Regions from separate parts of the Corynebacterium kalinowskii genome, predicted to be linked through region 2. Evidence: riboswitches for the same ligand, from Rfam matches in the RefSeq annotation. Region 2 holds a riboswitch; the other holds the start of a gene.
The links. Region 2 has a riboswitch for cyclic di-AMP ahead of CKALI_RS08680 (resuscitation-promoting factor Rpf1 domain-containing protein). Riboswitches for the same ligand answer to the same signal wherever they lie in the genome.
Positions count from the first base shown of each region.

Region 1: linked by a shared signal. The riboswitch ahead of CKALI_RS04005 (C40 family peptidase) and the one ahead of CKALI_RS08680 (resuscitation-promoting factor Rpf1 domain-containing protein) in region 2 are both predicted to bind cyclic di-AMP.

Region 1 is NZ_CP046452.1:842,563-858,600, reverse strand. Features, by position in the region: gene pknB (Stk1 family PASTA domain-containing Ser/Thr kinase) at 1-82, shown strand, start outside; gene CKALI_RS04045 (glycosyltransferase 87 family protein) at 82-1,209, shown strand; gene CKALI_RS04040 (class II 3-deoxy-7-phosphoheptulonate synthase) at 1,281-2,669, opposite strand; gene CKALI_RS04035 (polyadenylate-specific 3'-exoribonuclease AS) at 2,685-3,191, opposite strand; gene CKALI_RS04030 (acyltransferase family protein) at 3,204-4,367, opposite strand; gene CKALI_RS04025 (lysophospholipid acyltransferase family protein) at 4,475-5,206, opposite strand; gene CKALI_RS04020 (ROK family protein) at 5,279-6,220, opposite strand; gene CKALI_RS04015 (glycosyltransferase family 4 protein) at 6,284-7,405, opposite strand; gene CKALI_RS04010 (C40 family peptidase) at 7,421-8,482, opposite strand; gene CKALI_RS04005 (C40 family peptidase) at 8,656-9,282, opposite strand; cyclic di-AMP (ydaO/yuaA leader) riboswitch at 9,294-9,464, opposite strand; gene qcrB (cytochrome bc1 complex cytochrome b subunit) at 10,234-11,856, opposite strand; gene qcrA (cytochrome bc1 complex Rieske iron-sulfur subunit) at 11,856-13,070, opposite strand; gene qcrC (cytochrome bc1 complex diheme cytochrome c subunit) at 13,067-13,957, opposite strand; gene ctaE (aa3-type cytochrome oxidase subunit III) at 14,021-14,635, opposite strand; gene ctaF (aa3-type cytochrome oxidase subunit IV) at 15,037-15,468, opposite strand; gene ctaC (aa3-type cytochrome oxidase subunit II) at 15,490-16,038, opposite strand, start outside.
Region 2 is NZ_CP046452.1:1,812,540-1,828,577, reverse strand. Features, by position in the region: gene CKALI_RS08700 (helicase-associated domain-containing protein) at 1-1,455, opposite strand, end outside; gene CKALI_RS08695 (hypothetical protein) at 1,519-1,713, shown strand; gene CKALI_RS08690 (solute symporter family protein) at 2,098-3,717, opposite strand; gene CKALI_RS08685 (DUF485 domain-containing protein) at 3,717-4,061, opposite strand; gene CKALI_RS08680 (resuscitation-promoting factor Rpf1 domain-containing protein) at 4,434-5,054, opposite strand; cyclic di-AMP (ydaO/yuaA leader) riboswitch at 5,063-5,213, opposite strand; gene CKALI_RS08675 (cold-shock protein) at 5,610-5,996, shown strand; gene CKALI_RS08670 (DUF2771 domain-containing protein) at 5,993-6,484, opposite strand; gene CKALI_RS08665 (glutaminyl-peptide cyclotransferase) at 6,500-7,276, opposite strand; gene CKALI_RS08660 (DUF3027 domain-containing protein) at 7,313-7,981, shown strand; gene CKALI_RS08655 (aminotransferase class IV) at 7,978-8,481, opposite strand; gene CKALI_RS08650 (chorismate-binding protein) at 8,574-10,343, opposite strand; gene CKALI_RS08645 (NCS2 family permease) at 10,474-11,931, shown strand; gene CKALI_RS08640 (TrmH family RNA methyltransferase) at 11,980-12,813, shown strand; gene CKALI_RS08635 (DUF6928 family protein) at 12,810-13,670, opposite strand; gene sepH (septation protein SepH) at 13,677-14,513, opposite strand; gene serC (phosphoserine transaminase) at 14,609-15,736, opposite strand.

The sequences.
Region 1 (16,038 bases), 970 kb from region 2:
TGGCGACCATGTACTTATTCAATCCCCGCGGGCCGGAGCAAAAGTGGCCCCAGGCGACACGATCGAGCTGACGGCGATCTAGTGAAAAACATTCCACGCAGATTCGACGCCCCTTGGCCCGTACCGCTTGCGGTGCTCGGTCTCCTCGCAGTATTCGTCAGCCTCGCGATCACCAGATTCCGCGGCTACCCCATCGATTACAAAACCCCCATCGATTTAGAGGTTTATGTCCAGGGCGGTCTGCTCGCCCTCCACGGCACCGACCTGTATGCCAACGGCGTTCCGGCCGGTGGCATCACCCTCCCCTTCACCTACCCACCGTTCGCGGCTTTGGTGTTCGCCACCTTCTCGTGGCTGCCCTTCCCGCTCATCGTTATCGGCTATTACCTCGCTGGTATCGGCTGCGCCGTGTTGATCGCGCGCTGGTTGAAGGTGAACCCCCTGCTGATGCTTGTCCTCCTGATGTGCACCCAGCCAGGATTCGCCTCGTTCAGCTTTGGACAGGTCAATCTGTTTCTGATGACGTTGATCCTGGCCGATGCCGTCGATAAGCGGCCGTCTTGGCTCCCACGCGGTGCGTTGATCGGCATCGCCGCCGCGATCAAGGTGACCCCGGCGATCTTCCTCCTGTGGTTCCTAGTGCGTCGCGACACCCGAGGTTTCTTGGGAGTCCTCGGCGGCGGCGCAGCTGTAACGCTGCTCGCTGCTGCCATCAAGCCCCACGACACCTGGACCTACTTCACTTCCGCCCTACTCGATTCCAGCCGAGTGGGTGGCATCGATTACATCCACAACGCTTCCCTGACCGGTGTGCTCGCACGCCTGGGAATGGAATCAATGGCCAAGCCCGCTATCGTCTTGGCGCTGCTCTTCGGCGCATGGGTGGCTTACCGAGTAGCTAAGCAAGGCGACGACCTCCTGGCGCTGTGCGTTGTCGCTGCGATCGGCCTGCTGGTCAGCCCGATCAGCTGGACGCACCACTTCACCTGGCTACCGGTTCTGCTGATCGTTGGCATTCGCGCCGGCATGCCACGCGCTTTTGGGTGGTGGATCGTCTTGGCCACCACCCTGGGGCTCCTGGTCACGAGCGCGGGATCGTGGATCGCAGCGGTAGGTGTTGCCCAGTACTCGCTCGTCTTGCTGGCAGTGTTCATCTATTTCGCTCGCGCTGAGAGCACAGCGAAGGAGACCACGCCTGCCTCGGCATGAGTGTGACGCGACTCTAACGAACTGACAATGCCCGGCACCTTAACTGGTGCCGGGCATTGTCGTGGTTCGTGCTAGCTGCGCTGGTTTCGCAGCATCTCAGCCACGAGGAAGGACAGTTCCAACGACTGCTGCGTGTTCAGACGTGGGTCGCAGGCCGATTCGTAGCGACCTGGCAGGTCCACGTCGGTGATGTCCTCGGCGCCGCCGAGACATTCAGTGACATTTTCGCCAGTGAGCTCGATGTGGATACCGCCCGGGTGGGTACCCAGCGCGCGGTGAACCTCGAAGAAGCCCTGAACTTCATCAATCACCTTGTCAAAGTGACGGGTCTTGTAGCCGTTGGACGACGTGTAAGTGTTGCCGTGCATCGGATCCGACTGCCAGATGACCTTGTGGCCGGTTTCCTCGACAGCCTGGATGATCCCTGGAAGCACGGTGCGGACCTTGTCATGTCCCATGCGCGCCACCATCGTCACGCGCCCCGGCTCGTTGTTCGGATCCAGCTTTTCCACGTAAGCAACGGCTTCTTCTGGAGTAATCGTTGGACCGATCTTGATGCCCACTGGATTAGCGATCATCGCAGCAAAATTCACGTGGAAGTCTTCGATGCCGCGGGTGCGCTCACCGATCCAGAGCTGGTGCGCCGACACATCCCAGATCTCCTCCTGGCTCTCGTCCAGTCGAAGCATGGCCCGCTCGTAGTCCACCAACAGCGCCTCGTGGGAGGCGAAAATATCAGCGGCACGCAGGCCTGGATCGTCAACGCCACAAGCGTCCATGAAGCGCAGTCCAGCTTCGATTTCGCGTGCGAGTGCTTCGTAGCGAGCACCGGCTGGCGAGTTCTGCACGAATTCGCGGTTCCACTCATGCAGACTGCGCAGGTCAGCGGTGCCGGAGCTAGTCAGGGCTCGAACGAGGTTCATCGCTGCCGAGGCGTTCGCGTAGGCGCGAATCATGCGGGCTGGGTCATGCCGACGCGCCTCCGGCGTGGCCTCGACACCGTTGACGATGTCGCCACGGTAGTTCGGCAAGCCGTTGGCATCAAGGTCGGACGAACGTGGCTTGGCGTACTGACCGGCGATACGAGCCATCTTCACCACCGGTGTGGACGCACCATAGGTGAGGACCACAGCCATCTGCAGCAGCGTCTTGATATTCGCTTTGATGTGCTGCTCTGTGTTGCTCTCGAAGGTCTCGGCGCAGTCGCCGCCTTGCAGCAGGAACGCCTTGCCGAGCGCCACGTCCGCCAGCTGCTGCTTGAGCACGCGAATTTCTTGCGGGACCACGATCGGTGGCACCGTCTCCAAAATGCGACGCACGGCAGCGGAGTGCTTTTCGTCCCAGGTTGGCTGCTGCTTGGCATCCCGGGAAATTACGTCACGCCAGCGCTCCTCCAGTCCTGGTGGCAGCGGAGGCAGGCTTGGCAATTCATGTACGGGAATATCAACTGTCCAACTCACACCACAAAAACTACCCTATTGTGCAGCGTTGTTGGCAGTCAGGGGTAAAGCAGCCATGCAGGCAGCGAACTTGGCTGCGTTGTGCCGGGCGTCGACAAGCGCGTCATGATTCCCAGACGGTGTCGGTGGCAACTTCGGTTTGCCCGCCAGCTCCCAATATTGCTTCATCTCGTGGGTGAAGCGTGGCAGCTCCTTAGGAAGCCCCGTCATGTTGCCCCACATTTGGGCGAGCACGACGTGGTCATAGGCGCCCACCCATGCCCACAGTTGCGGCGCAGTGCTTGCCGACGTCAAGAACTGATATACCTCACGCCGGATGGTGTCCAGGGACTTCCACACTGGGTCACTCGGGTTCGGCAGCTGCGACAGGACGTTGGCTCGCACCCAGGAATTGGCCCGGCTGGCATCGAATTGAGAGGACACCGCGTAGTACTCGCGGCCATCCTCGGCGACGATTCCGATGGAAACTAGCTCGATGGTTTTTCCGTCTTCGATGAATTCTGTGTCATAGAAGTAGCGCACGGGCCGACTTTCTTATTTGCTGGTGGGATACTTCAACAGTAGTCGGGTGTGGCCGTCGCGAAGCAGTTGCCCCGATCCCGGGAAAAGGCGGTGGTAGACCGCGGGCGGTTTCACGCTCCAGCCCACCACCGGAATGCGCGAAATGCCGTGGAACACCATGCCGCCGAGCAGGCTGAACGCCACGCACGCCCACACCCACACGGTGGCGTTGTGCAGTGGGTTAGCCGCCCCAATTTCGAAGGTCAGGCCACTGAAGAGGACCTGGTAGTTGAACAGCAAGGTCAGGCCAAAGCCGTGTCCGATGTAGAGCACGAGGGTGTTGCGGCCGAAGAAGCGGAGCATCGGGAAGACCAACGGGACTTTCGTCAGCGCTACAGCCAAGGTCAGTGCTGCCGGCAAGGTGAGGATGCGCACGACCACCCGGACGAGAAGTTCGGTGTCATCAAAGCCCAGTGTGGCAAGGCCTGCGATACCGATACCTTGGAAATCGACACCCCAACTGGTCTGCCAGGCGTGATTAATAGTCTGCTGCACCCAGTAAGCCACCGCGGTGATGGCAAGTCCGAGCGGGTGCAGTGCATGCTGCGCAAACCATGCGATGAGGTCTTTCAACCTGACGCCAATCATGAAGATGGGCAGGTACAACATGACGTGGCCGATGATCACCGGCCGCTCAGGATAGAGCAGGAAGACGAGCGGCGCGAAGCTCGCTGCGAGCGCCAGCGGGGTACTCAGTGCCCGCGTTGCCCAGGCAAAAGCGGTCACTGCCACGAGACAATAGAGGAACCACAGTAGCGAGGCGCCCTCCTTGGTTGCGGTAAACACCATGTCCCAGGTGGGCGCTTGATCGCCGAGGAAAGTGTGCCACTCAACATACTTGAGCCACAGCTCGATAGGTGCCCACACCAGATAAGGCACGGCGATGAACCACAGTCGTTTCCAGACAACTTCACCCATCGAAAAATGCAGCACTTTAGCTGCAAGGAATCCGCTCACGACGAAGAACAGCGGCATTCGCATCGGATCGAGAAATGCATTGATTTTGGCGGGAACGCTGAACTCGCCATTGGGGACTGCAAGAGTGGCGTGCAAGAACAGGACACCAAGTATCGATAGTCCCCGGGCTGCATCAGGCCACTCGAGGTACTGCTTCGTTCTCGTTTGGGTCTGTTGCACGGCCAATAGTCTCCTTAAATGCTGCAGCCGCCCGAAGTTCTGCACGAATCGGGCGACATCAGCATTCAGACTATCGAATCAATATTGATTTATTCAAACTAAAAACTTTAAGGACGTGCCCCCGGTGGGTAGCCATGGCCTGCTTCCAGGGATGCCTTTACGTCCTTGCCATACATGTCGACATACGGCTGACCAGTCATTTCAGACAGTAGAGCCATGATGTGATCGGTGAAGGCACGCTGTGTGACGTATTCATGCGGATCCATACTGCGCTCGCGAGCAAACTCGAGTGGATCGATAGGCTCGCCGATCTTGATCCGCACCTTTACCGGGCGAGGAATCCACGAGCCGATCGGGTTCGCCTCACGGGTGCCGATCATTGCCACAGGGATGACCGTGGTGCCGGTTGCCATGGCAATGCGAGCCATGCCGGTTTTTCCGCGGTAAATACGTCCATCTGGCGAGCGCGTGCCCTCTGGGTAAAAGCCGAGGACGTTTCCCTTTTCCACCACTGCCCGACCAGCGTTTAGCGCCGACTGCGCGGCATCGCCAGAACTGCGATCGATGGGAATCTGCCCGGCGCTGGTGAAGAACCACTTCTGGAACTTTCCTACCACGCCTTCACCAGTGAAGTACTCCTGTTTCGCAGGAAACTGGATCTGACGCGGGCACAACAGTGGCAAATAGAACGAGTCCATTACTGCCTGGTGATTAGAGGCGAGAATGACCGGACCTTCTGCCGGAATACGCTCGAGACCTTCAATTGTCGGCCGGTTGTATACGCGTATCAGGGGGCCAATGAAGACATTCTTCAACGCCCAGTACCACTTGTTTTGCATCGTCATCCCGCCTCGTTGTTTGCCATGCGAACTCGTCTAACTTTACCTTGTGCCCGTGGCCCGGGCGGGCAATCACTGCTGTGTCTCGCGCAATTGCCGCCACGCAACCTCGGCTGCACCGATCATGCCAGCATCCGCACCCAGCTGCGCGGGAAGCACCGTGGGGAATGGCCGATGCCCGGCCCCCACGACCAAGGAGCGCGCCTTATCGACGCCATCGACCAAGAAAAGGTCATGATTTTTAGCCACTCCTCCCCCGATCACCACTAGCTCGGGGTCAAACATATCCACTACCATGGACAGCCCCACGGCAAACCACTCGGCAAACTCAGCAATCGCCCGCTCGCCGATACAATTGCCGGCCCGTGCTGCCTCAATGACGCTTTCGCCGGTCCACAGTTGCTCGGGCGCCCCCTCGGCCACAGCGATCTCTTGAGCGGTCGCCGCCAGTGCCGTCCCGGAGCAGTAGCGCTCGAGGCAGCCTCTCTTGCCGCACGGGCATGGGCGACCGCCCGGAACGACAGGAAGGTGGCCGAGCTCCGGCGCAGTACCGAATGCACCGCGGTAGATCTCCCCTTCGTGCATGAGCGCTGCCCCAATTCCAGTGCCGATGGACATCAGCACCCAGGTGCGCTTCTCACGCCCCGCTCCGAAGGCGGCCTCACCGATGGCCGCCGAGTTTGCGTCGTGCTCCAGGGACACCGGTATTGGCAATCGCGCGGCCAGTCGGCTGCGCAGTGGTGCGTCACGCCACGGCAGGTGGGGCGCGAAGCGCACTTTTTCCCGGTGTTCATCGAGAAACCCGGCGACGGCAATTCCCATGCCGCGCACGTCATGCTGCTCCATGAGCTGATCGGTCATCGACACCACAGCATCTTCCATGCTGTCAGCTGTTCCCTGCGATTGCACCTGCAAGCGACCGACGATCTGTCCCGACTCCGTTACCGCCGCGGCCCGAAGATTGGTACCGCCGATATCAAAACCAATTGTCACAGGGGCGGTGGTTTCCGACATCAGCGCTTCGCTTTCTAGAACATGGGACAGGAATCAAGCTGGGGAAAGTATATCCCTACCAGCCTAACCAAAAAGCACCCGCCGAAATTCCGCGCCGAGTTGCTCCCATGTCCATTCGCTCACGACATGGCGCTTTCCAGCCTCCCCCATTGCCGCCCGCAACTCTGGGTCTGCCAACAGCTTGAGCAAGGCCGCGATTAATGCATCATCATTGTGGCCGTCGACGACAACACCAGTCTCCGCCGTGACCGTTTCCGGAGCCCCACCCGAATCGCCCGCAATCACCGGCACGCCTGCGGCTTGAGCCTCCAGGAATACGATCCCCAGCCCTTCCACGTCCAACCCGCCACCGCGGGTACGCACCGGCATAGCAAAGACATCGCTGGTCTCGAGCAACGCTTGACGATCCTCATCCGACACCCGCCCAGTGAACACCACACCAGGAACGCCCTCCGCGCTCCTACGCAGTGTTTTTCCGTATGAACCTTCCCCCACGATCACCAGCCGCGCATCCGGGTACTTCTGCGCCACCGACGGCCACACCCGGATCAACGTGTCCTGTCCCTTGCGTGGCACCAGTCGAGACACACACGTCACGATTAAGCCCGGTCCCAGGTCGAAGTGTGCGCGGGTGCGGGCGAGGTCGGCGGGCTGGGGGCGTCGATAAGCGCGGGCATCCACGCCGGAGGGCAGCCGAGCCCACGTGGTGTCGGCACCAAAGGGCTTGCGGAGGCGGCTGAGGGTGTAGTTCGAGATGTAGGTGACAACATCGCAGTGCGAGCCGATGCGACGCAGCGCTATGCGGCCTCCCGGGATCATTGACCAACCGACCTCATGACCATGGGTGGAGGCCACAACTCGACGCGCACCCGCAGCACGGGCCTGCGGTGCTAACAGTGCGAGCGGCGCGGCCGCACCAAACCACACGGTGTGAATATCATGCTCGGCGATCAGGCGCTGCATCGTGCGGGCGACGCCGGGAGTCGGCAACATGACCGAATGCGGCCAGCGCACGACTCGATAAGGAGCTTGCTCATCCCAGTGCTGCGCAGCTGGCGCGTCTTGGGTCGAGGCGAAGACGACGACATCTTCAGGCGGCAGCTGAGCGAGGAAATCACGAACATACGACTGAATCCCGCCGACAGTGGGCGGGAAATCATTCGTGACAACAAGAACTTTCGGCATCGCTGCCCAGTCTAACTAGTAGCGGCGCGCTCCATAGAACGGCATCGAATCCATGTTGACTACCTGGAGCGGAATGCCGTAGTCAGACGCGTGCACGATCTTGCCGTCACCGGCGTAGATTCCCACGTGCGTGGCACCTGGGTAAAAACCAACCACATCGCCCGGCTGCAGGTCCCCTCGGCTCACCGGCATGCCACCTGCCATTTGCGCTTGCGAGGTACGCGGCAGCGACTTGCCCTGCTGCGCGTAGGACCACACAACCAACCCGGAGCAGTCAAACTGGTTCGGCCCTGCAGCGCCCCAACCGTACGGCGCACCGATCTTGGTCATCGCAGCTTCGAGCGCCTTCATGCCCTCAGCATTGGTGGAGGTAATGCCGGCAAGGTCGTGGCTCACTGGCCCGTTCTTATTTTCCCATGCGCTACGATCATCTGGGCTGAGGCTATCGATCGACTTCTTGATCTCCTCGATGCGCTTTTTCAACTCTTCGTCGCGCTTCTCCAGCTGCGTCCGCTTCGCCTCCAGCTCGTTGAACTGGAACTGAGACTCGGCTTCGAGACGCGCAGCCTCATCCAAGAGTCGACCAGCTTCCGCAGACTTCTCACGCTGGGTATCGAGCGCCTCCTGAGCCTTGCGTACATACGCAGACATGTAGGCAGAACGGTCGATGGCGTTCTGCGGGCCGTTCGCATTGATCACCGTAGTCAGCGGATCGACCACCGAACCGCGGTACTTCGACGCAGCAAGCTTATCGACGACCTTCTTGGCCTCGCGCTCCTGCTCCCGCGCCGCATTTCCCGCTTCTTCCGCTGCGCGAGCCTGCTCCTTTACGGATGCCAGGTCCTTTTCTTTGCCTTCAATCTCAACCTGCAGCTGTTTGAATTCCTCATTCTGCGCAGAGACCTTATCCGAGGATTCGGACAGCTCCTTCATGAGACTGTCCATGTCTCGAGGAGTCTCTGGTGCCACCCGCTCGCTCGTTACAACGGGATCAGCAACAGCGCTGGGAACTACACCAACGGAAACCACTGCAGCTGCAGCGAGGATGGCCGCGCAGGCAGCTTTATTGAGTGCCATAGAATTCACTGGTCACGTAGCCTTTTCAATTCTCAATTTGCGCCGGAAATCGGTGGACGGCGCGTTACTTTCCTAAGCATACGCTAAGAATATGCTCACCATGAAACGGCGCACGAAGAAACAAAAATCCGACCTGGCATTGCTCATTCAGGTCGGATTTTGGCGCAACTGCGTTAGAAACGCACTGCGGAGTGGTACGGCATGTAGTCGATCGGAGACTCAGACAGTGGGGTTCCCTCAGTCAGAGCGTGAATCACAGTGCCGTTGCCGGTGTAGATACCAACGTGGGATGCACCGCTGTAGAAAGCGATGATATCGCCTGGCTGCAGCTGATCGCGGGAAACTGGGGTTCCCTGGGCAGCCTGCGCATAAGAGGTACGCGGGATAGCCTTGCCAACCTGGCTGTATGCCCAGGAAGTCAGACCAGAGCAGTCAAAAGCGCTTGGGCCTGCGGCACCGTAGACGTAAGGAGAGCCGATCTTGGTGCGAGCTGCATCAACGACAGCCTGGCCGTTCGATACCTGTGGTGCAGCTGCAGGAGCAGCGGCTTCGTTCACAGCAGCGTAGCTCACAACTTCAGCCTGGCCAGCCATGGAAGGCACCCACTGGGAGACGCCAGGGACGTTAGCGATGTTCGGTACGTTCTCCAGGCCGGGAACCTCGACGGTAATGCCGGTGTTTTGAACAATGACAGGCACAGCCTGTGCTGGCTGAGCCATGGTGACGGCTGCGCCGACAGCTACTGCAGATGCGGTGGCCTTGGTAGCGAAACGTGCGTTAAAGCGGGCGTGGTTACCCATGAATAGTCTCCAAATCTTCCCTTGTGCCGGCCGGGTTAGCTGACGGATTAGGAAACGGAAGCTCCCTCCCACCACTCCGATCTTGCGATCTCTTGCGGCGGGTTCACCCCAGACTAAGGTGGGTCCCCGACTCGAATTGGCCCTTGATATGTGGACTGTCTTCGATTAGGCGTTATTTCGGTTTGTATTCCAGGTAACAACCAATCAGATTGGTGCGTCCCGTAATGTCTCGACAAGATTACGAAACCACAACGGGCTATGTCCAACGACTCGCCCGCTTCACAGGCTGTTACCAGGCTGTTATGAATTGCCAATACGGACTGGGCACCCAAGCAACTTAACGGCACCGTTTGCACACCCGTCAACATATTGCGGTGGTTACCAGGCTTTTTGATCGAGCATCCCCCACTCCAGGCGAGATATAGCCAGACCCAAACAATGGCCAGACAACGTCAAATTAAAAAGAGTGTGCCCTTGCTCACACCAGGTTTCTGTGAACGCCAAATGGCCACAGCAATCACAGTGGCAACAACAACTACTGCAACCAATTGGTCTCATTCAACCCGCAACGCGACCGCCTATATTGAATTCTTCGAGCAACCAATCAGTTAGAAATGCGTCCATTGTTGCAATCAATCCCTGTTGGAGAAACTGGGACCTCTGCTAAACGGATGACGACGGTGTCATTGCAGGAAGATTCCCGCAATGACACCGTTAGAGGCCAAATTCCCTCCTATATAAAGGAAGAGCCGCACAGTAGCTCAATTTGCCAGTGCCCCGCAAACTCTCCTTTCTAGGCCCCTCCAGGGAGCCTCATACCAGCAACTGCTGCCGCACTCCCACATCTCTCTGATGCCAACAGAAACCGCACTTGGAACGACGAAGGAGGGGCTCGCACCGTTTCCGGTGCGAGCCCCTCCTTGCTAACTAGCGAGCTGCAGTTAGGAGAGCTTAGAAGCCCTTGTCCTTGTCTTCTGCGCGGATGGTGTCCTGCAGATCCTCGAACATGCGAACTTCTTCCTCGTGGTTCTCGTGAGCCAGAGCGTTCTTCTTAGCCACGATCTCCTCGGAGTCAGACTTGAAGGCAGAGCCGTGGCTCATGGAGTCTGCGAAACCGAGTTCGTTCATCTGCTTCGGCACCTTTGCGCCGGCGTAAGGCAGTGGAACTGGGTGACCATGCTCGTCAACTGGGCCCAGAGGCTGGTGAACCTCGATGAAGGAACCATTAGACAGCTGGTGGATCACACCGGTCTCGATGCCGTGCTCCAGAACCTCGCGGTCGGAGCGCTGCAGACCCAGGCAAATGCGGTAGGTGATGAAGTAAGTGATCGGAGGCAGGATGATCAGGCCGATACGACCAACCCACGTCATCGCGTTCAGGGAAATCTGGAAGTGGTAAGCGAACAGGTCGTTACCGCCAGACAACGTGAGCAGGAAGTAGAACATCAGAGCCATGGCGCCGAGTGCGGTACGCACTGGGACGTCACGCGGACGCTGCAGCAGGTTGTGGTGAGCGTCGTCGCCGGTGATCTTCTTCTCGATCCATGGGTAAGCGAACAACAGGACAACCAGAATACCCAGCATGATGGCTACCCAGAACACTGCAGGAATGGTGTAGTTGCCCAGGTAGAGCTCCCATGCCGGCATGACACGAGCAGCACCATCAGTCCACAGCATGTAGATATCCGGCTGGGAACCAGCGGAAACCTGAGATGGGTTGTAAGGACCGATGTTCCAGATGGCGTTGATGGTAGTGACACCAGCCATCAGAGCCAGGACACCGAAGGTGAACAGACCGTACGCTACAGACTTCACAGCGAAGACTGGGAGAATACGGACACCGACAACGTTGTTCTCCGCACGACCAGGTCCAGGGAACTGGGTGTGCTTCTGGTACCACACGATAGCCAGGTGAGCGGCGATCAGAGCCAGGATGATGCCTGGGATCAGAAGAACGTGCAGGATGTAGAAACGGTCCAGCATGATGTCCGATGGGAAGTCGCCACCGAAGATTGCCCAGTGCATCCACGTACCAATGATTGGCAGGGACACGACAATGGCGGACATGATTCGCAGGCCGACACCGGAGAGCAGGTCGTCAGGCAGGGAGTAACCCATGAAGCCTTCAGCCACGGACAGGATCAGCAGGATACAACCAATGATCCAGTTAGCCTCACGTGGGCGTCGGAAAGCACCCGTGAAGAAGATACGCATCATGTGAACCATGATGGACACTGCGAACATCAGTGCAGCCCAGTGGTGCAGCTGACGGATGAACAGGCCGCCACGAACCTCAAAGGAGATGTTCAGAGCAGTCGCGTAAGCGCGAGACATCTCGACACCATTGAGCGGAGCGTAGGCACCGTCGTAGATGACCTTGGTGATCGATGGATCAAAGAAGAGGGTCAGGTAGATACCGGACAGCAGCAGAATAATGAAGCTGTACAGTGCGACTTCACCAAGCATGAAGGACCAGTGCGTTGGGAAGACCTTGTTGATCTGGGTACGAACCATGCCGGAGATGGTGTACCGGGAGTCGATATTGTTGCCGATTTCAGCGAGTTTGTTGCTCATTATGACTTACGCTCCCAGAATGCAGGGCCGACAGGCTCGATGAAGTTGCCTGCAGCGACGAGGTAGCCCTCTTCGTCCACGGTGATCGGCAGCTGTGGCAGTGCACGTGCGGCCGGACCGAACAGTGGCTTGCCGTAGCGCAGAGCGTCGAACTGCGACTGGTGGCAAGGGCAAAGAATACGGTTGGTCTGTGCTTCGTAGAGGGAGGTTGGGCAACCAATGTGCGTACAGATCTTGGAGTACGCGTAGTAGTCGCCGTAGTGGAAGTCCTCCTGGCCTTCGCGCTCGATGACCTTATCGGCATCTGCGCTGCGAAGACGGATCAGCATAACGGCGTTGCGTGGACCGTGAATGGAGTGCATGTGCATCTCGTACACGTCGCGCTTCTCGTCGTACTGGTCACCATCGTTGACATCTTCTTCGTACAGTGGGAAGACGGTTTCCATAGCGGCTGCGGAGAGATCCTCAGGACGCATGCGCACCAGGCGGGTGACGCCTACGGTGCTGAAGTGCTCGCCGTGCTTTTCGGCAATGGCGGAGGTGTCGCGACCGAGGTAGATCTTGGTACCTTCGTTAGCCTTGGTCCAGCCGGAAGTCCACAGAGTGCCGTCGCCGAAGTAGTCCAGCGGGCCTTCCTTCTTCTTCCATGGGTTCTTGATCATGCCACCGAGTGGGAAGATGATCGCCAGGCCGGCAAGAGCTGCCGATGTACCTGCAATGCCCTTCAGCATCTTGCGACGCCCCAGAGTCGAGGTCTCCCAAGAGTCGTTCAGCAGTGCAACCAGAGTCTGACGGTCAACTTCATCAGAAGGGCCGTCGTGGCGACGCTGAACCGAGATTTCCTCGGGAACAAACTTCTTCTGGAACAGAGTCAAGCCGAAGCCCAGGCTCAGGATGCTCAGGCCCATGGTCAAGCCAAGCATTGGAGTGTACAGGGAGTAAATGCCCAGACCTTCCTGGCCATGACCCTTGTACTCCCATGGCCACCAGATGTAGGTAGCCATGAATGCGAGTGCGAAAACAGCCGCGAGAGCGAACCAGATAGTAACTGTGCGCTCAGCACGCTTCTCTGCAGGATCGCCCTCTACTGGGAAACGCTCCTTGCGGAATGCAACGGTTACTTCGTCCAGCTCGGTACCGATGCGGGCGAGCTCTTCGTTGGACATTCCGGCCAATTCCTTGGCGCTGTACTTCTTTACTTCGTTATTGCTCATGAGCGAGATCCAATCCACAAAGCAGCGCCGATAACTGCGGCGATACCGATAAGCCACATCAGCATGCCTTCGGCCACTGGGCCGAGCCCACCAAGAGCGTAGCCACCTGGGCTAGGGGTTTCCTTTGAGTTCTTGATGAAGGCGATGATGTCTTTCTTCTCATCTTCCGTCAGCTGACGGTCAGAGAACTTAGGCATGTTCTGAGGTCCGGTGAGCATAGCCTGGTAGATTTCCTGCTCGTTAGCAGGATCCAGGTATGGAGCGTACTTACCGGAAGACAGTGCGCCACCACGACCAGTGAAGTTGTGGCAGGATGCACAGTTCAGACGGAACAGCTCGGAGCCGCGGGCTACGTCTGCTGGGTCAATCTGACCGTCGAAATTCTTGCCGCGCAAGGATTCCATTGCAATGTTGCCATTTTCGTCGCGGGCGATCTCTGGGCCACCACCATTAGCGTTGACGTAGGCAGCGATTGCCAACGTCTGGTGCTCGTTGTAGCGAGGTGCCTTACGGGCAGCCTGAGCTTCGTTACGCAGCATTGGCATGCGTCCGGAGTGAACCTGGAAGTAGACGGCACCTTCGCCGACACCGATCAAGGAAGGTCCACGACCTTCAACACCCTGCAGGTTAACGCCGTGGCAGGTGATACAAGCAACGTCGTAGAGGTCCTTGCCCTCTGCCACGAGTGCCTTGTCATCTACGTTGGCGGTAACTACCTGTGCGTCTGGGGTGAATGCGGAGGCGAGGAAGCCTGCGCTGGTAAGGCCAAAAGTAAGCGCCATGGCGCCCGCAACAGTGCGGCGCACCTTTCGACGACTCTTGACCTTCTTAGCAGTGGACGGGGCGTCAGCCACGGTCCCTTGCTGCTCTGGGTTGGTATCCATCATTTCCCTTAAAACTCGTATGCGGAAAGTGAAGGGCGGTAGGCCGAACTGATCGGCCGTTACGGCCTACTGAATGAAGTAAATGGTGATAAAGAGGCCGATCCAGACGACGTCAACGAAGTGCCAGTAGTAAGACACTGCCATTGCCGCGGTTGCCTGAGCCGGGGTGAACTTAGACTTCGCAATACGAAGCAGGACAACCACGAAACCGAGCACGCCAGCGAGGACGTGGGCGGCGTGGAAGCCAGTCGTAATGTAAAACGCGGAACCATAGACGGAGTTCTGAATCGTCAGTCCATGGTGAACCAAGGTGATGTATTCGTTTGCCTGGCCGATGAGGAAGATCGATCCCAAAAGAACGGTGATCGCGTACCACATACGGAGCTTAAACACATCGCCGCGTTCTGCTGCGAAGACACCTGCTTGGGCCGTAAAAGAAGACGACACCAAGATTACGGTGATTGCCAATGCGTAAGGGACATTGAGGTGTCCAGTACCCCAATCCCACGCTTCTCCCTGGCCGTTAGCGCGAGATACAAAGTACATCGCGAAAAGACCAGCAAAGAACATCAATTCCTGAGACAGGAACACAATCGTGCCGACACTGACCATATTTGGTCGGTTCAGTGCCACAACACGCTGTGGTGCTGCCATACCTGTATTTCCAACTGCGCTCGTCACGCGTTCTAGTATGCCGGTATTCGTCGCCTAAGTCACTTTGAACCCCCCGATATTTCACAAAGTTGTGGGAGCTCGATCGCATGAACTGGGCAAACATTTTGTTTAAAAAACTTCTACCCCCGCGGGAACTTTCACCACACAACATCCGACGCGGCGTTTTCGCAGGTCATTGGGCTATTCATCTTCCCTGTCCCCCCAGACAGTCCAGCTTCGGCCTATTCTATCTAAGTTTCAAACAGCACACATACTTTTGAGCAGTTCCCTTTAGAGATTCATCTCACATTGCACCGTTGTAGTTTACTGACCGATTACAACTTTGGGTTGACCCCCTTTACTCGGACCTACCAGGACAAATGAAAGCGGCCCACCGGAAAAGGTGGGCCGCTTTCAAGGAAGGTTATTTAGTGCTTTTCCTTCGGGATGCCGTACTGAAGGTTCAGCATGGTGGAAGACCAGATCAGCAGCATTGCACCGAAAGCGATCAGCCAGTAGTGCATGTAGACAATACCGAAGCCGAGGACAGCGACGGAACCAGACATGACAGCCGGCCAGACAGAGCCAGGGCTAAAGAAGCCGAGCATACCAGTGCCGTCTTCGATCTCCGCCTGCTCCCAGTCTTCGGGGAGCAGATCCATTTGGCGTTCAGTGAAGTGGAAGTAGACGCCGAGCATAAGGCAGAGACCGGTAGCAAGCACGAGACCCGTGCCGCCTGCCCACTCAATGCCCTGAATGTTGCCGTTGTCAGCAAGATGCGCGGTGGATACGAAGTAGATCGTGGTCACGATCAAAAGGAACGTTGCCAACCCGTACATAATCTTGGCGCTAGATTTCATTGTTCTTTAACCCTCTTCCCTTTACTTTGCGGCTTCGTTGAGGTCGACGGTGTTCTCGGTGTCGCGGGTTGCGGTGCGACCGGAGACGAATGGAGAGGTAGACGTTGCGTAAGGTGCCTCGCCGATGGTCTTCAGCGCTTCAGAGTTAGGCGCCTGAGGATTCTGGTTACGGAATTCCATGTACTGCTTGAACTTCTCTGGAGAAACAACGCGGATCTCGAAGTTCATCATAGCGTGGTAAGTGCCGCACATCTCGGCACAGCGACCAACGAATGCGCCCTCTTCTTCAATCTTTTCCACCTGGAAGACTCGCTGAGACTTGTTGGCCTCCGGGTTAGGGAACGCATCTCGCTTGAACAGGAACTCAGGCACCCAGAAGGAGTGAGCTACGTCAGCGGAGGCGAGATTGAACTCGATTGGGGTCTGGGAAGGAAGAACCAGTACTGGAACTTCGTCCGTGGTACCCAGGGTTTCAATCTTGTTGAAGTGAAGGAAAGAAACATCGGATTTGGACTTGCCGTGAATTGGGCCGCCAACACCGTGCTCTTCCATGTAGGCCTCGTCAATCTT
Region 2 (16,038 bases):
CTGGGAGCGCGGAGTGAGTGGTCCAGGCGCGAGCATCGTCATGTCAGCCTGAACGATGAGCTGTTCCACCGCATCCGGCACATTGATCGTGTCGAAGCGAATAGAGCTCGTGAGAATGCCTTCAGAAATGGCGCCGATCCAGGCAGCCTCAGCTTCCAGCTCAGCAAAGGTTGTTTCGGTCAACGCCGTTCCGGTGAGCGGGTGGCGGAATCGGAAGTAGGTCAGTGTCTCTGCGGTGCTGGCACCGGGTGGTAGCGAGCCGAGAGCGTCGATAAGCTGCCCGCGCCATTGTGGAATGCGTTCGTCGCGCATCTCTCGGGAGAGCAGGTGGACCTTAGTTTTGTCCTTGGTGGTACCCAGCAGCCACGGCGCCCACGGGCTGGTGCGCCAGCCGTGCAGGAGGGTTCGAAGCTGGTCTTCCAGCGAACTACCGAGCCATGCGTCCGCCTGTGGGGTGGGTGCGTAGTAGTCGCCGCCATCATCGTCATCAGGTAGCGGTTCCGGCACACCACGCGCGATCAGGCCAGCCGCAATAGAAAGGCACATCAGACGAGCGATGTCCTCCTCGGTGGTCTCCAGTGCTTTAGTCAGCCGGCTGATCATCCGCACGCCCACAGCGCCGCCCTTGAGCGTGGAGACTGGGCGCTGGCCGAGCTCCTGGATGAGCAAGCGGGTCAATCGGCAGACCTCAAGGCCAGCTGAAATTCCGGCCTGATCCGCAACCTCAATGGATGTCGTGCTTTCCGCAGGTGGGCACCTCAACGGCAGACTCCGACTACCGGTTAAGGCATTTCGGACCGTTTGCGGCAGTTGCACGGTGGACTCATCTACCCGATGGAGCAGGCCCTGCGCGATGAGTTGCGGGATGGGGCGCGTTGGATCAGCATCCAGTGCTGCGTCTTTCGTCACGCCAGTGCCGCCAGAGAGTGCCAACGTTTGAAGAATTTTTGTCGAACGCGCCGACAGCTGGGCAAGCTTGTCAGCCAGATCATCTGGAGCAGGCTCTGCATCGGGCAGGAGCTGCCAGCTGTGGGGGAGTGCAGACATGGCTTCTTGGACAACCAAGAACCTGTCCTCGCCGAAGAGCAACCCATACTGCTTCAGCTTGGCAATGCTCGCCTCTACTTCGATGGGAAGTGGGCCGTCAATGCCATGAAGCTGGGTACGCTCACTAATGATCCCCACCACTTCGGGGGCAGAAACCGGGGTAAACTCCCCGCCAATCGCGGCGACGGCCTCCAACACCAAGAGGTCGGTGGTATTGAGGGAGTGCAGCGCCCTGCTTACCGACGCCCGGAGTTGCAAACGCGCAGCTAAAGGCCCAATTCCTGGCGGGAGTGGCAGCACTGTGTCGGGACGCAAAAGCAACAATCTCGACAGGTGCTCGTCATCAAGGCTCGCGAGCCACTCTCGGAAAGTCAGGGTGGGGTCACCCGGGGCAGTAGGTTTTTTCATGATTATTCAAGTTTAACGCTCCGAGAAGTGACTTTTTCCGTCAAGGTTTGAAACAATAGGAGCATGGCAAAAATCGAGAAGAATAGCTACGTCGATCCGGGCTGGCCAGAGCACCTCCCGGAAACCAGCGGTCACCCTGTTACGGAATTGGTTTCTCGTCTCGCTGGTGCATCCAGCCCTTACGGTGACGACATGCCATTCCCACTTCCAGCAGAGAAGATCGGTTACGTCCACCCATACACCCAAATCAACAAGTAACACTTGTAGATCTTTAGTTCCCCGAAGGGGCCCACGGCATTGAGCTGTGGGCCCCTTCGGCGTTTGTCCTATCTCTACTGCATCGTCAATGCGGCGCTGCTGCTGGCCTACTACTCCAAGTGGTGGCGATACTGGCAGCACAAAAGACCCTAGGCTTGGCGCTGGCACTAGCGGTTATCCCTACGGCAATGTTCTTTGTCTCCGGGATACTCCTGCACCATTGGCTGCTTGTTGGGGCCGCGGTGATGTTCGGAATAGGACATGTCTTTATTACGTATCAGACGCATCGGGATTGCGAATCCTGACCGCCAGGAACTGCGCTAAATACAAAACTGAGAGCCCCCGAAGGGGCTCTCAGTTTTCAGCTCTGGGGCGTCGAGAAGCTTAGTGCTGGACTGCCTTTTCCACACCGACACCGGTGAGGGAACGGACTTCCATCTCAGCGCGCTTGAGCGGGAAGTTATCCGGCTTGCCGAGGTACGTGCCGATGATGCCCATGAGGAATCCGACCGGGATCGCGATGATCGATGGGTTGGTCAGCGGGAACCATGCGAAGTCCATATTCGGGAGCATGGCGGTCTTCGCGCCGGACACTGCCGGTGAGAAGATGATCAGGATGATCGAGGTCAACAAGCCACCGTAGATGGAGAACAGAGCGCCGGTGGTGTTGAACTTCTTCCAGTACAGGGAGTACAGGATCGTCGGAAGGTTTGCGGCTGCCGCGATACCGAAGGCGAGCGCCACCAGGAAGGCGATGTTCTGGCCCATGGCACCGATGCCCATGACGATGGCGAGGATACCGATGACCACAACGGTGATGCGGGAAACCCGGACCTGCTCCTCTTCGGAGGCCTTACCGTCGCGCAGCACGGAGTTGTAGATGTCGTGCGCCACCGAAGCGGAAGCGGTGATGGCCAGGCCTGCGACCACAGCGAGGATCGTAGCGAACGCGACTGCGGAGATACAAGCCATGAAGATGGTGCCGCCGACCTTGGAGGACAGCAGGAGGACTGCGGAGTTTGCGCCACCTGGAGCGTTGGCAATCTGGTCAGCGCCGACGAGGGCAGCTGCGCCGTAGCCCATGATGACGGTCATGAGGAAGAACACGGCGACGATAGCGGTGGTCCAGACGATGGAGCGGCGTGCTTCCTTAGCGGTAGGCACGGTGTAGAAACGCATCAGGACGTGCGGCAGACCAGAAGTACCAAAGACCAGGGCGAGACCAAGGGAGATGAAGTCGAGCTTGGTCAGGGTGTTCTTGCCATACTTCAGGCCTGGGTCGAGAATTGCGTCGCCCTTCGGGTGGTTAGCCACGGCTGCTTCCAGCACAGCGTTGAAGCCACCCTTGACCGCGACGAAGGTCAGGATCGTGATGATGATGGAACCGCCGACGAGGAGCACAGCCTTAATCATCTGGACGTAGGTGGTGCCCTTCATGCCGCCGACCAGAACGTACACAATCATCAGCACGCCCACGATGGCAACGACGATAGCCTGCGCGGCCTTACCGTTGATACCCAGCAGCAGGGCGACGAGTCCACCTGCACCGGCCATTTGGGCGATGAGGTAGAACAGGGAGATCGACAGGGTGGAGATTGCCGCCGCCATGCGGACTGGCTTCTGGTTGAGGCGGAAAGACAGCACGTCAGCCATAGTGAACTTACCGGTGTTACGCAGCGGCTCGGCCACGAGAACCATGGCCACCAGCAGTGCGATAAGGAAGGCGACGGAGTACAGGAAGCCGTCGTAGCCGCTCAGTGCGATAGCGCCGGTGACACCCAGGAAGGCAGCTGCGGAAAGGTAGTCGCCGGAGATGGCGAGACCGTTCTGCCAGCCGGTGAAGGAAGCGCCGCCGGTGTAGAAATCGGAACCCTTCTGGGAGGTCTGACGGGTTGCTCGGACAACGATGGTCATCGTTGCCACGATGAACAGCACGAAAATCGAGATGTTCAGGATTGGATTGCCGGTGGAGACCTGCTCTTCGGCTGCGAGAATGTAATTCATTAGGCCACCGGGCTTTCTGGGGTGGTATTGGTCATGGAGTCACGAAGGGCAGCAGTTGCCGGATCGAGCTTGGTATCAGCGAATCGGACGTAGATCCACGTAACGAGGCCGGCCGTGGCGAACTGCGCCAGGCCGAGGACCATACCGACGTTGATGGCGCCGTACAGACGCTGAGAGACAAAGTCGGTGGCAAAGGTTGCCGTGACGATGTAGAAGATGAACCATGCAAGGAATGCGAAGGTCAAAGGGAAGGCAAACTTCCGGAACGTGCTGCGCAGTTCGAGGAACTGGGCAGATTCGCTGACCTCAAGGAACTCTTCAGAAGTTGGAGTTGTGGATTTCATACTCACCTCACGTGCATATAGCGATGTCTGTCACCTTTGTGAAGAACATGTGTGATGCTACACACAAAGCAAGTGTGACGCACATCAATCCTGCATGCGGGTGTGAACTGTAGCAAACTTCATGCTTTGCAACCTTGTGAAGATTTGGCGAAAAGTTGGTTTTGTTAATCCTGTCTTGTGGTTGTTGGGGGTAATTTTTGGGGCTTTTGTAGCCACCTTGTGGTGTGTGGTGCCGGCAAGTCACAGATTTGAAGGAAAGGGGGAGAAGGGTGGCAATCCCGGGAAAGGGGGTAATTGTAGACAAGGAAAAACCGCGCTCACCATCGCGTAGAGCAATGGTGAGCGCGGTGCGCTCTCCTTGGAGGGGGAGAATTAAGAGCTGGTTGCAACCTGGGTCAGGTCGGTGTTCATGATCTTGGCTACGTTGCCCTTGTTGGCGTTGTAGAAGTCGATCACGGCCTGTGGGGTAGCCATGCCACGAGCGGAGAAGAAGGCCTCGATCTGGGCAAGTACTGGATCCTTAGCAGGTGCTGGAGCAGGAGCTGCCTGCTCAGCTGGAGCATCGTAGACAACTGCTGCAGGGGCTGCGACTGGAGCTGGTGCTGGAGCAGCGGCAACGTTACGAGGGGTTGGGGCGGAGTTCAGGCCCAAGCGTGCGGAGCAAGAAGGCCATGCGCCCCAGCCCTGGCCGGCGAGAACGCGCTCGGCAACAGCGATCTGCTGCTCGCGGCTTGCCTGGTATGCGTAGGTAGCGAATTCCTGGCCACCGTATGCGCTCCAGGTGGATGGGGAGAACTGCAGGCCGCCGTGGTAGCCGTTGCCGGTGTTGATGTTCCAGTTGCCGCCAGCTTCGCAGCCTGCGAGACGATCCCAGTCGGAGTCGGATGCAGCGGAAGCGGTCGGAGCGAGCAGGGTAGCTGCAGCGCCGAAAGCGATGGTGGTAGCGGCAAACTTTGCCTTGAGGGATGCGGTCTGAGCAGAGTGACGTGCCATGTGTAAAAAGTTCCTCTCATGTAACGCCTGCGAGGTTAGCTGTCGGGTTCGGACGGAGGATCTTAGATTGCCCGGCCTCTTAGGTAGTGAGGCTTCACCCCAAGGGAATATCCCGTAAGTGGGTTCCCCGCCCCTGTCTGCATATGAAGTTTCAATTGATGGTGAACTTGTATTGCACTGAATTGGTGCCCGTCGCCTACTCCCAGACAGGGTTAGGCGATAGAGTAGGTGTCAACGAGCGCCGTGCTTGAGACCTAACGGTACTGGTTTGTCGCTGTGGAGTCACGTCTCGCAGCTTGGAATTGCCTGCCAATCTCATTTCGATAACGAAATCCCAGCGTAGCTCGGGGAAATTTTCTCTGTGAACTGTGTCACCCATGTCGTTAAGCTGGTAGCGATGTGATCGATGTGGCCAGTGCTATTCAAGTGGCTCACGCGCCCCCGAGACGTGTTATTCATAATTAATGGAGTACAATTTAGGCTTTATCTTGACTCGCTGGAGGCGCCAGTACACCGGCCGCCCAAAGCTTGCACAAACTGTAGGGAGGTTCGATCATGCCAATCGGCAAAGTGAAGTGGTTTGATGTGGAGCGCGGTTTTGGTTTTGTTTCCAACCCGGGCGACGAGGATGTCTACGTTAACCGTCAGGTCCTACCAAAGGGTGTGACTGAACTGCACCCGGGTCAGCGCATCGACTTCGATTTCGCCGCTGGTCGCCGTGGCCCACAGGCGCTGCGCGTAACGGTGCTTGACGACGCCCCATCCCGCAAGCCACAGCACAAGTACAAGCCAGAAGACCTGGCTTCCATGATCTCCGACATGATGACCCTGCTGGAAACCAGTATCCAGGGGCCACTCTTGGCTGGCCGCTACCCTGATCGCAAGGAGGGCCGCCAGGTGGCGGAAATCCTGCGCGCTGTGGCGAAGGAGCTGGACGCCTAGGCCGCGTTGATGGACCAGACCACGGTATAAGGGGTTTCCACTCCAGCAGCATCGTGGCCAATCAGTACAGTCGATACCTCGACCACGACCAAGCGTGGTCGAGGTTCGCCGTCTGCGGACCCTTTGATTTCGACTTCTTTTGCCTCATGGCTCTTGAAATACTGCTGGCTGTTGGCCGCAGGGTCGTCGTAGATCTTGAGCACCGACCAGTCGTGGTCATAAATGTCCTTGGGGACCTCGATCTTCAAGGTGTCATCGGCGCCGACGCTGATCTGCGGAACCTCGCCCTCTGGGCAGTCAACCCCCGGCTCACACACCATATAAGGCTTAATTTGCTGGCCATTTGCTTTGATCGTCACCTGATCCGGCTCCGGGCCGGGACGGCTATTCCACCAATTCTGGAATGCGATGGAACCTGCAACCACCGCGATCACAGCCACGATCAAAATCAGGAACTGGATCAGGTTTTTCTTTCGCTTCGCTGCCATGGTTGATAATGCTAGTTAACTCTTCGGCACAAACCGAACTTCGTACACATCGGGCCACCGCTTTCCGGTGAGGTAGAACCGGTCGGTGCCGGGGATGTGTGCGATGCCGTTGAGGACATTGTTCGGGTCGCGGGTCGCATTGTTGGACAGGCCTGAGGCGTCGATAAGCCCAAGCACCTCGCCCCCAGGGCTGAGCTTGACGATCTCCGTGGTCAAGAAACGGTTCGCATAGATCGCGCCGTCGGCGCACTCGAGCTCATTGAGCTTATCGACGCCCGTCGCCACGCGTCCCTTTTCCGCGAACGTGACCGAGTCCAGGACACGTAAGGACTCGGTGCCGTCAGACATGTAGAGGGAAGCGTCCAGGGCACACAGCCCCCAGCCCTCGCCGGGAAAACTAGCCTGGCCGATGACCTCAAGAGTCTCGGGATCGCGCTGGTAGGCCACGCCATTTTGCCACGTGAGCTGCCAGATAGCGTCGGTTGTCTGGGCAATGCCTTCGCCGAACTCCGTTGCCTTGAGATCCGCGCTCGCCACCTCAGCGCCATCCATCGTGCGACGGTAGATTCGACTTTCGCCGAGCCAGCCCGTGCCCACGATGAGCTCGTTAGGATCCCGCCGCGACACTTCCAATCCCTGGGTGAAGGACCCGGGATCACCGGGCAGTGTGCGCACAATCTCGACGGTGAATTGAGCGGCGCCGGACTCTGGAACTGGATCCGGTGCGGGGGCGGTACCGCAACCGGAGAGCAGGCTGCAAGTGGACAGGAGGCCGGCAAATGTGGATCTCATAACTATCCATTTTGCCCCATCGGACATAATGGGTCTGTGGCATCTACTAAACGAGGACACCGAGGACCCCTGTTCGACTCCCGCGCGATTAGCATCGCACGGCGAGCGCTCGCCGAGATGGGCGAGGACGGCGTGGGAGCGCACACGGGTGTCTCGGTACTGTCGCGGGACGCAGTAGCGCATCATTTCGCTGCTGATGTTCCCGGTTACCGCGGCTGGGAGTGGAACGTTATCCTCGCCTGCGCGGAAGGCTCACGGTTCGTCACCGTCAACGAGGTCGCGCTCATGCCAGGGCGCGACGCACTGCAGGCACCGGACTGGGTCCCATATGAAGATCGCGTGCAGCCTGGCGATCTACAGCCGGGCGTGTATATCCCGCCGCGCGCAGACGATGAACGCCTGGAGGACACCGATTCCGGCCGCACCCTGACCAAGAAGGGTTTCGAGGATTCCCTCAAGCGCTGGCGCGAGGAATATGGGCCGACGACCGAAAGCGCGGAGCTTTCTCAGCTCAAGTGTGAGACCTGCGCGTTTTTCCTTCCGGTGACGGACATCGGCAAGTTTTTCGGCGTGTGCTGCAATGAGTTCTCCGACGACGGTCATGTCGTGCACGCCTCCTATGGCTGTGGCGCGCACTCGGAAACCCCGGGGCCTAAAAATCTAGCGACCCAAGAGCACACGCCTTTCGACGACGAACGCTTCTAAACCCTGTCGGCCAGCGCCCACAGGCGTCGATTGATCTCTGTCACGGGATAGTCGGCGCTCGTTGTTCGCACCCCCGAAAAGGCGTTGAGCAGCCACATCGGCCGGGAGAGGTCCTCGACAGTGATCACATCTTGGGTGATAGGCAGTAGTCTGCTCAGTTGCTGAGCCGTGGTCGATGGCAGAGCATCAGGATGCGCCGAAAGGACCGGTCCGTCGCGCCATACGATGAGCGCGGAGAATAGCCCTTCTACTATCAGCCCCTTCTCGTCGATCAGCACGCCTTCATCGAAGCCTTTCGCTTGCGTCTCTTGGTGCCGGGCAGCCAGCCATGCGAGATCCGGACCCTTAATCGTGGGCTGGGTCCGTTCATCCAGATGGGGCGTGGGATCCACTCGAATCACCTCAGTGAAGGGCCGATCCGGGCGAAAGAGCACCTCGGCTGTGTCCGTGACCTGCGGAAAACAGGGTTCCGGGCCGAATGCGCGCAGCTCGGCTCTCACGCTGCGGATGCGATCGGGTGTCAGCCCTAGCCGCTGGAAATGAGCGCCCAGATTGCGCACACGTCCATCGACCATTCTGAAGCTGGTCACGGTCATGGCTGCTCCAGCAGCAGTCGGAAAGGTGTAATTTTCACCAGGACCTCATCGTATTCCTCATCAGGATCGCTCAGCGCCGTGATTGCGCCGCCTGCACCGTAGCTCAGGTGTTGTCCCTCCTGCACTACGGTGCGGATGAGAATCGAGAAATCGGCATCTCCGGTGGCCGAAATGTATCCCATGCAGCCGGAATAGAACCCTCTGTCTGTGCCTTCCAAGTCAGCGAGGATATCCATCGATCGTTGCTTCGGTGCGCCGGTCATTGAGCCACCGGGAAAAGCCGCTTGGATCGCATCCACGGAGCCCACTCCCGGCGCAAGATCGCCGGTGATCGTCGAAATCATTTGGTGCGCCCGGGAAAAGGTGTGCACTGCGCATAGCTCGGGAACGCGGAGGGAGCCCGGGACACAGGAGCGAGCCAAGTCATTACGAAGCAAATCGACAATCATCAGGTTCTCGGCGCGGTCTTTTGTGCTGTGCGAAAGCTCAGCTCGCAGGCGCTCATCTTCAGCGGCGGAGTCACCGCGCGGACGAGTTCCCTTAATCGGAGAAGCCGAGATAAGCCGCTGTCTAATCTGTAGAAATCGTTCCGGTGACGCGGACAACACGTTCACGGGCCCCAGGAACAGACCCGCCATCGGCGACGGCGCTACCTCACGCAGCCGCAGGTACAACGCCAGCGAATCCGCCTCACACTCGGCAGAGGCACTGGTGGTCAAGCACAGCTCATAGGAATCTCCGGCCGCAATTGCTTCCTGGCACTGTGCGATGAGCTCCGCGTACTCGGCTCGATTGTGGCGCAGCGCGATCGATGCCGACACCGCCACTGGTGACGGTGCAGAACGCAGCGTAGGCAGCTCACGGTTGTCCTGGCTGATCAGCCAGGCTTCATCGCCGCACACTTGATAGACGACTTCCGGAGCCAGCAGTTCACCAGCCACAAACTCGCCGCCATCTCGTCCCCCGGAAGCCTCATAAGGCAGCACGCCCAGCGCGCCGGGCACGAAGTCGACTGGTGCAGGATCCGAATCCGCAGCCAGCACGCCATGCGGGATCTGATGAGGGGACACCAAGCGATGCCCCGCTCCGACCAGATGCATACCGTCGTCAGTCGCGGTGTCCAGCCACGTCACGTAAGGGAACTCAGCGCGCCACGTTGCGACCAGGTCCGCCAGATTCACGAGCGGCGCCCGGCGGCGGTGCCAGATGGGGAGGACTCCAGTGGCGTCGACAAGCTGCCGCATGAGCTGCTCGCCATGGGCGCTGCCAATGGATTCAGGGTGGAACTGCACACCCCACTGGGGCTTATCGACGCGCCGGAGTGCCATCACAGTGCCGTCGTCCGCGCGGGCCAGGACCTCAATGTTCGTCGGCTCGGTGACTTCGAGCGAGTGGTAGCGGATGACCTCGAAAGGCGAGGGGATGCCTTGAAAGATCCCGGTGCCGTCGTGGTGGACGTTGCTGGCTAGTCCGTGTCGCGGATGCTGCGCGCGAGTGACCTGGCACCCGGCATCGAGAGCGATGGCTTGATGCCCGAGGCACACGCCGATGACGGGAGCGCTGCCGGCGAGCGCGTCGGCGCAGCTACCGATGTCAGCTGGATTTCCGGGGTGCCCGGGGCCGGGGGAGAGGATGTAGAGGTCGGCTTTGGGCAGGGGGATGTCGTTGGGCACGATCTCCGGCATGATCCCCACGGCGCGGTAGATGAGGTCGCCGAGCAGGTGGGTGAAGGAATCGTGGTTATCGATGAGTAGGATCTTGGTCACTTTTGGGTAGCCCATTTCAGGTTTTGATGTAAATATCCTAGCTCTCCAGTTGCTTTAGCCGGGAGGTGGGTGGGACTCTTTAACGGGCACTAGTCAACAAAACTAGTGCAATTGACTGTTTGGAGAACTCATGACGGCAACTGCCACGCCACCAAAGGGTGCGCTCGATAAATTCTTTTCCATTAGTGACCGCGGATCGACCGTCGGGACCGAGGTTCGCGCCGGCATCGTGACCTTCTTCGCTATGGCGTACATCATCATCTTGAACCCGCTGATCATCGGCACGATTGAGGATCACACCGGCCACGCGCTCGGTCTGCCACAGGTTGCGGCGGCGACTGCGTTGGCTGCTGGCGTGATGACCATTTTCTTTGGTCTAGTGGCGCGTTATCCGTTCGGTATCGCCACTGGCCTGGGCATTAACACCCTTGTGGCAGTGACCATGGTGGCCGGAGAAGGCCTGACCTGGGAAGAAGCCATGGGACTGGTGGTCATCGACGGTATTATCATCGTCCTCCTCGCCATTTCCGGCTTCCGCGTTGCTGTGTTCAACGCCATCCCGGATTCCTTGAAGGCCGCCATGGGGGTCGGCATTGGCCTGTTCATCGCGATGATTGGCCTGGTCGACTCCGGTTTCGTCCGTCGTATTCCGGACGCCGCGGGTACCACCGTGCCGGTTGGCCTGGGTATTAACGGCTCGATCGCTTCCTGGCCAACCTTTGTTTTCGTCATCGGTCTGGTTATCTGTGGCATTTTTGTCGCGCGTAATACTCGTGGCGGACTCTTCTTTGGCATCGTCATCACCACGATCATCGCCATGATCGTCGAGGCTCTCACGGGAGCTGGCCCATCCTTCGCAGATGGTAAGCCAGTTCCTACCGGCTGGTCCCTGGCAGTTCCCGAGATGCCTAAGTCCCTCGGTGGTATGCCGGATCTGTCCATCGTCGGTGCCGTCGACTTGTTCGGAGCGTTTTCTCGAGTCGGCGTGCTGGCGGCTACCTTGTTGGTGTTCACCCTGGTTCTGGCCAACTTCTTTGACGCGATGGGCACCATGACTGCGCTCGGCAAGCAGGCAGGTCTGACCGACGAGCATGGCAACTTGCCAGATATGAAGCAGGCCCTGGTCGTCGAGGGTTGCGGCGCAATCGTCGGCGGTGGCATGTCCGCCTCCTCCAATACCGTCTACATCGACTCCGCAGCGGGCATCGCCGATGGCGCACGCACCGGTCTGGCCAACGTAGTAACCGGCGTGCTGTTCCTGCTGGCCATGTTCCTCACTCCGCTGTACTCCGTTGTGCCGATTGAAGCGGCAGCGCCAGTACTCGTGATCGTCGGCGCCCTGATGATGGGCCAGATTCGAGAAATCGACTTCACTGACTTCTCCATCGCACTGCCAGCATTCCTCACCATCGTGGTCATGCCTTTTACCTACTCCATCGCCAACGGCATCGGCGTGGGCTTCATCGCTTATGTCTTCATGGCTATGGCTTCCGGCAAGGTCGCCAAGGTGCACTGGCTGCTGTGGCTGATCTCTGCGCTGTTCATGGTCTACTTCGCTATTGATCCAGTGATGGCGCTGTTCCAATAACCTCCTGCTAAATCTCCATACCCGGGTGCACCTTTGTAGCATTTGGGTATGGAGATTTCGCATATTTCGGATCCATCTGATCCGCGGCTCGATGACTTCCGCGACCTCAAGCACTCCGATAATCGCCCTGACCTGCCTGGCGGCAAGGGGCTAGTTATCACGGAGGGACCGCTAGTGGTGCGTCGCTGCCTGGAGTCGCGCTTTCCGGTGCGCGCGCTCTGCGGCTTCGAAGCAAAGCTCGAGTCGTTCCTTGCCGAGCCGGGCGTAGCCGAGCTCGTGGCAGGGATTCCGATTTACTGCGTGACCCGCGAGGTGCTCGCAGAGGTAGCCGGTTACGACATGCACCGCGGTTTACTCGCCGCGGCAGATCGCGCACCGGCGTTGTCCGTGGCCGAGGCTATTGAGGGGGCCCGGACGGTGGTGATCCTGGAGGGGGTCGGGGATCACGAAAATATTGGCGGAATTTTCCGCAATGCGGCCGGAATGGGTGTCGATGCGGTGTTGTTCGGTGCTGCCTGCGCGGATCCGCTGTACCGCCGTTCGGTGCGCGTGTCCATGGGGCATGTCCTGCGCACCCCGTTCGCGCACTTCGGTGGAACACCCCGGACATGGCAGCACGAACTTGGGCTTCTCGACGGCTTCCGCCTCGTTTCCCTCACCCCGAACACGGATACTTTGCTCAAGGAAGCTTTAGAAGGCAATCCGGACAGGGTAGCGCTCTTGGTAGGGGCCGAGGGGCCGGGGTTGACGGAGCGTGCGATGCGTGCGACGCACGTGCGAGCGAAGATCCCGATGACTCCGGGCACAGATTCTTTAAACCTGGCCACGGCCGCAGCCATCGCCTTTTATGAGCGGCAGCGGGCGCAACTACAACTGGACTAGCCGCGGTCGGTGTGCCGCAGTTTGTCCTGTACGACTTCTTTGAGCGTGCGCAGTCTGCGCCCCACTCGGCGCGCCAGTTGCTTGGAGCCATGTACTGCGGCTCCCATGTGGTTGTCGGCCGGCTGCGGGGCAGGGGCGTCTTCGTAGTCGTCGTAGTCGCGGGTGTTCGGGTTGATGCCGAGTTTGGTGGATGCTGCGGAGACGACGTCGGCTACTGACTTGGCAGTCTTGGGGGATTGAATGCGCGGCTCTTTTCGACCATCAATGGCGTAGCCCACTACGGAAAGGTCGGGCCCCTCCGCCGAAATGTCTACGCCCAACCAGTGCACGTCAGCTTCGTGAACGAGATCGATCGGGTCAAACGGGAGATCGATGCCGCGTTTCGGGCCGGTGGCGCGCTCACCAGACCAGAATGGGTTCTCGAAGGCCTCTGGCAAGCCGATGTCTTCGTAAACACGGTCGCGGCGCGCACAAAAGCTGCGCCGAATCTTGCCTTCCCGCCAATGGGCGATACCGCCGAAGCCGGTGTCAGTATTTTCTGCGAAAGCGTAGACATCTCGCGCGGTGACGGAACTGAGCAACTTTGGGCTCAGCTCGGAGAGCACCGTCATATTAGAAACCAGGGTTTGTACGATTGTGATCCCGGGATAGCCGGCGATATAGAATTCGCCCTTTGATACCGCTACCGACCGATTCAAGGGAAACTGTCCGAAAACAGCGATCGGCCACGTGGGATCCATCAGAGCGAGGTATTTGCGGCCGAACCCGCGATCCGCCTTAGGCTCGGCGGACAACACTGCTGCAGGGTCGTCGGCATTGACGAACCACAGCGTGACCACGGCGTCGTGCGGCTGCATGGGGCGCTAGCTCCTCGGACGCTTTGTGTTAGTGCGCACGCCAAGAAGCACATCCTCCCAATGCGGGGTGACAGCCTTTCTGCGACGCTTCTGTGGCTGAGGCTGAGAATCCGGGTGCTGGAGAAGTTCCTCTTCGGTTTCTTCCACTAACTCCGGTTCTGGATCTTCATGAACCGGGGAGATCGAGCGGATCGCGGGCTGGCCGAAGTCAGGATCAGTGAGATCGGCGGCAATGGCGTTGCGGGCCACTGCCGTGGCATTGCTCACGCCGTGCGCGTGATAGGACCACTCGGCCGTGTTGTCGGAATGCCCGGCCTGCCAGGTCACTCGTACTACCCACTGCCCGGACGGATCCTTGTAGGCATCCCACGTTGACGTGGTGAGGTCGTTGCCACGAGCTGCGAACGCGGTGGCCAGCACTTCCCACAATGTGAGCTTTGCTGGGCCGTCTTCGCGCACCGGATGGGAACGCTTTGCCATGTCAGCGATGCGGGCGCGCTCGATGAGGACTGGGTGCGCAAACGGCTCAATGCGGGCCTCGGTGACATCGTTCTCAGCTGCCACCTGGGCGATCGTGGCGCCCGAACGGATACGTTCCTGGATTTCACGGGGACGCATCTTCAGTGGGGCGGACAGACGCGGGTCGATTTCGCGCGGTACGGGCTTGTCTTCGACAGGTTCCGGTTCCGGCTGTGGTTCTTCTTGCACCTCGGGTGCCGGGGATTTGCCGTCGATAATTGCCCGCAGGTCGTCGGTGACCTCGATGAAGAAATCCTCGTCACCTGAGCGCAACACCAGCGAGGTGGCGGTCGATTCGGCTGCTACGAGCGTGAGTTCGCGCAAAGGTTGCTCCTTATCGAGGTTGGGCGTGTCACAGACCACTGTAGACCAAAAAAGCGCAGCAACGTGGGAGTTACTGCGCTTTCGAGGGGGTGTGTTTAGGCGGTTGCGTGACCGTTATCGATCGCCCAGTCGATGGCCTTGGTCAGCTTCTCGACGTCCGTTGAATCGATCGCTGGGAACATACCGATACGCAGCTGGTTGCGGCCGAGCTTGCGGTATGGCTCGATGTCCACGATGCCGCTTGCGCGCAGTACCTTGGCGATCTTGGCTGCATCGATGTTGTCGTCGAAGTCGATGGTACCCACGACGAGGGAGCGCTTTGCAGGATCCTGAACGAATGGGGTAGCGCCCTCGCGAGCCTCAGCCCAGTTGTAAAGGATGTCGGAGGAAGCAGTGGTGCGCTTGACCATGCCGTCTAGGCCGCCGTTGGCGTTCATCCACTTGACCTGGTCATCCATCATGAGCAGGGTAGCAACTGCTGGGGTGTTGTACGTCTGGTTCTTGCGGGAGTTGTCCACGGCCGTCTGCAGGTTGAGGAAGGCTGGGATGAAGCGGTCGGAAGCGTTGATCTTCTCGATGCGCTCGATGGCTGCTGGGGACATTGCTGCGAACCACAGGCCGCCGTCAGAAGCGAAGCACTTCTGTGGGGAGAAGTAGTAAACGTCAGCGTTCTTCATGTCCACTGGGAGGCCGCCAGCGCCGGAGGTGGCGTCGATGGCAATGAGAGCTTCGGTGTCCGGACGAACAACGGGCACCATCGCACCGGTGGAAGTCTCATTGTGAGCCCAACCGATGAGGTCAACGCCTTCGATGGCCTGTGGGGCTGGGGCGTCGCCTGGCTCGGCCTCGATCACGACTGGAGCCTCGAGCCATGGAGCCTGCTTGGATGCCTTGGCGAACTTAGAGGAGAACTCGCCGAAAGACAGGTGGCCGGACTTCTTTTCGATCAAGCCGAAGGTCGCAGCATCCCAGAATGCGGTGGCGCCACCGAGGGACAGGACGATCTCGTAGCCCTCTGGCAGGGAGAAAAGGTTGGACAGGCCTTCGCGCAGGGAGCCTACGACATCCTTGACCGCAGGCTGGCGGTGAGAGGTGCCGATAATGCCGGTTGCGCCGCTGACGATAGCGTCGATCTGTGCAGGGCGAACCTTAGAAGGCCCGCAGCCGAAACGGCCATCTTCCGGGAGGAATTCTGCTGGCAGAGTAGGGAACTGATCGGACATGGACCAACCTTTTCTAGATGCTTCTCGGGAATACGAGGTGATTTCAAGATTGCGCATATTCTACCCCGTAGAGATTGCATGAAAGTGAAAGTATGCAAACTTGGGGGTGCTTGAGAGCTGTATTGCAGGCTTCGCAAACTTGGGTACGAATGTGTGTAGTCAAGCAAATCTGCCAACGTAATCAACGGCGTGACCTGCAAGGTTGCAGTAGTAAGGGGGTGGATGAAAGAAAATGGGGCAAAAATGTAGGCGCCGTCACAATTTTTGCTATTATGTGCGGTATCCCACGATGCCTTGGGTGG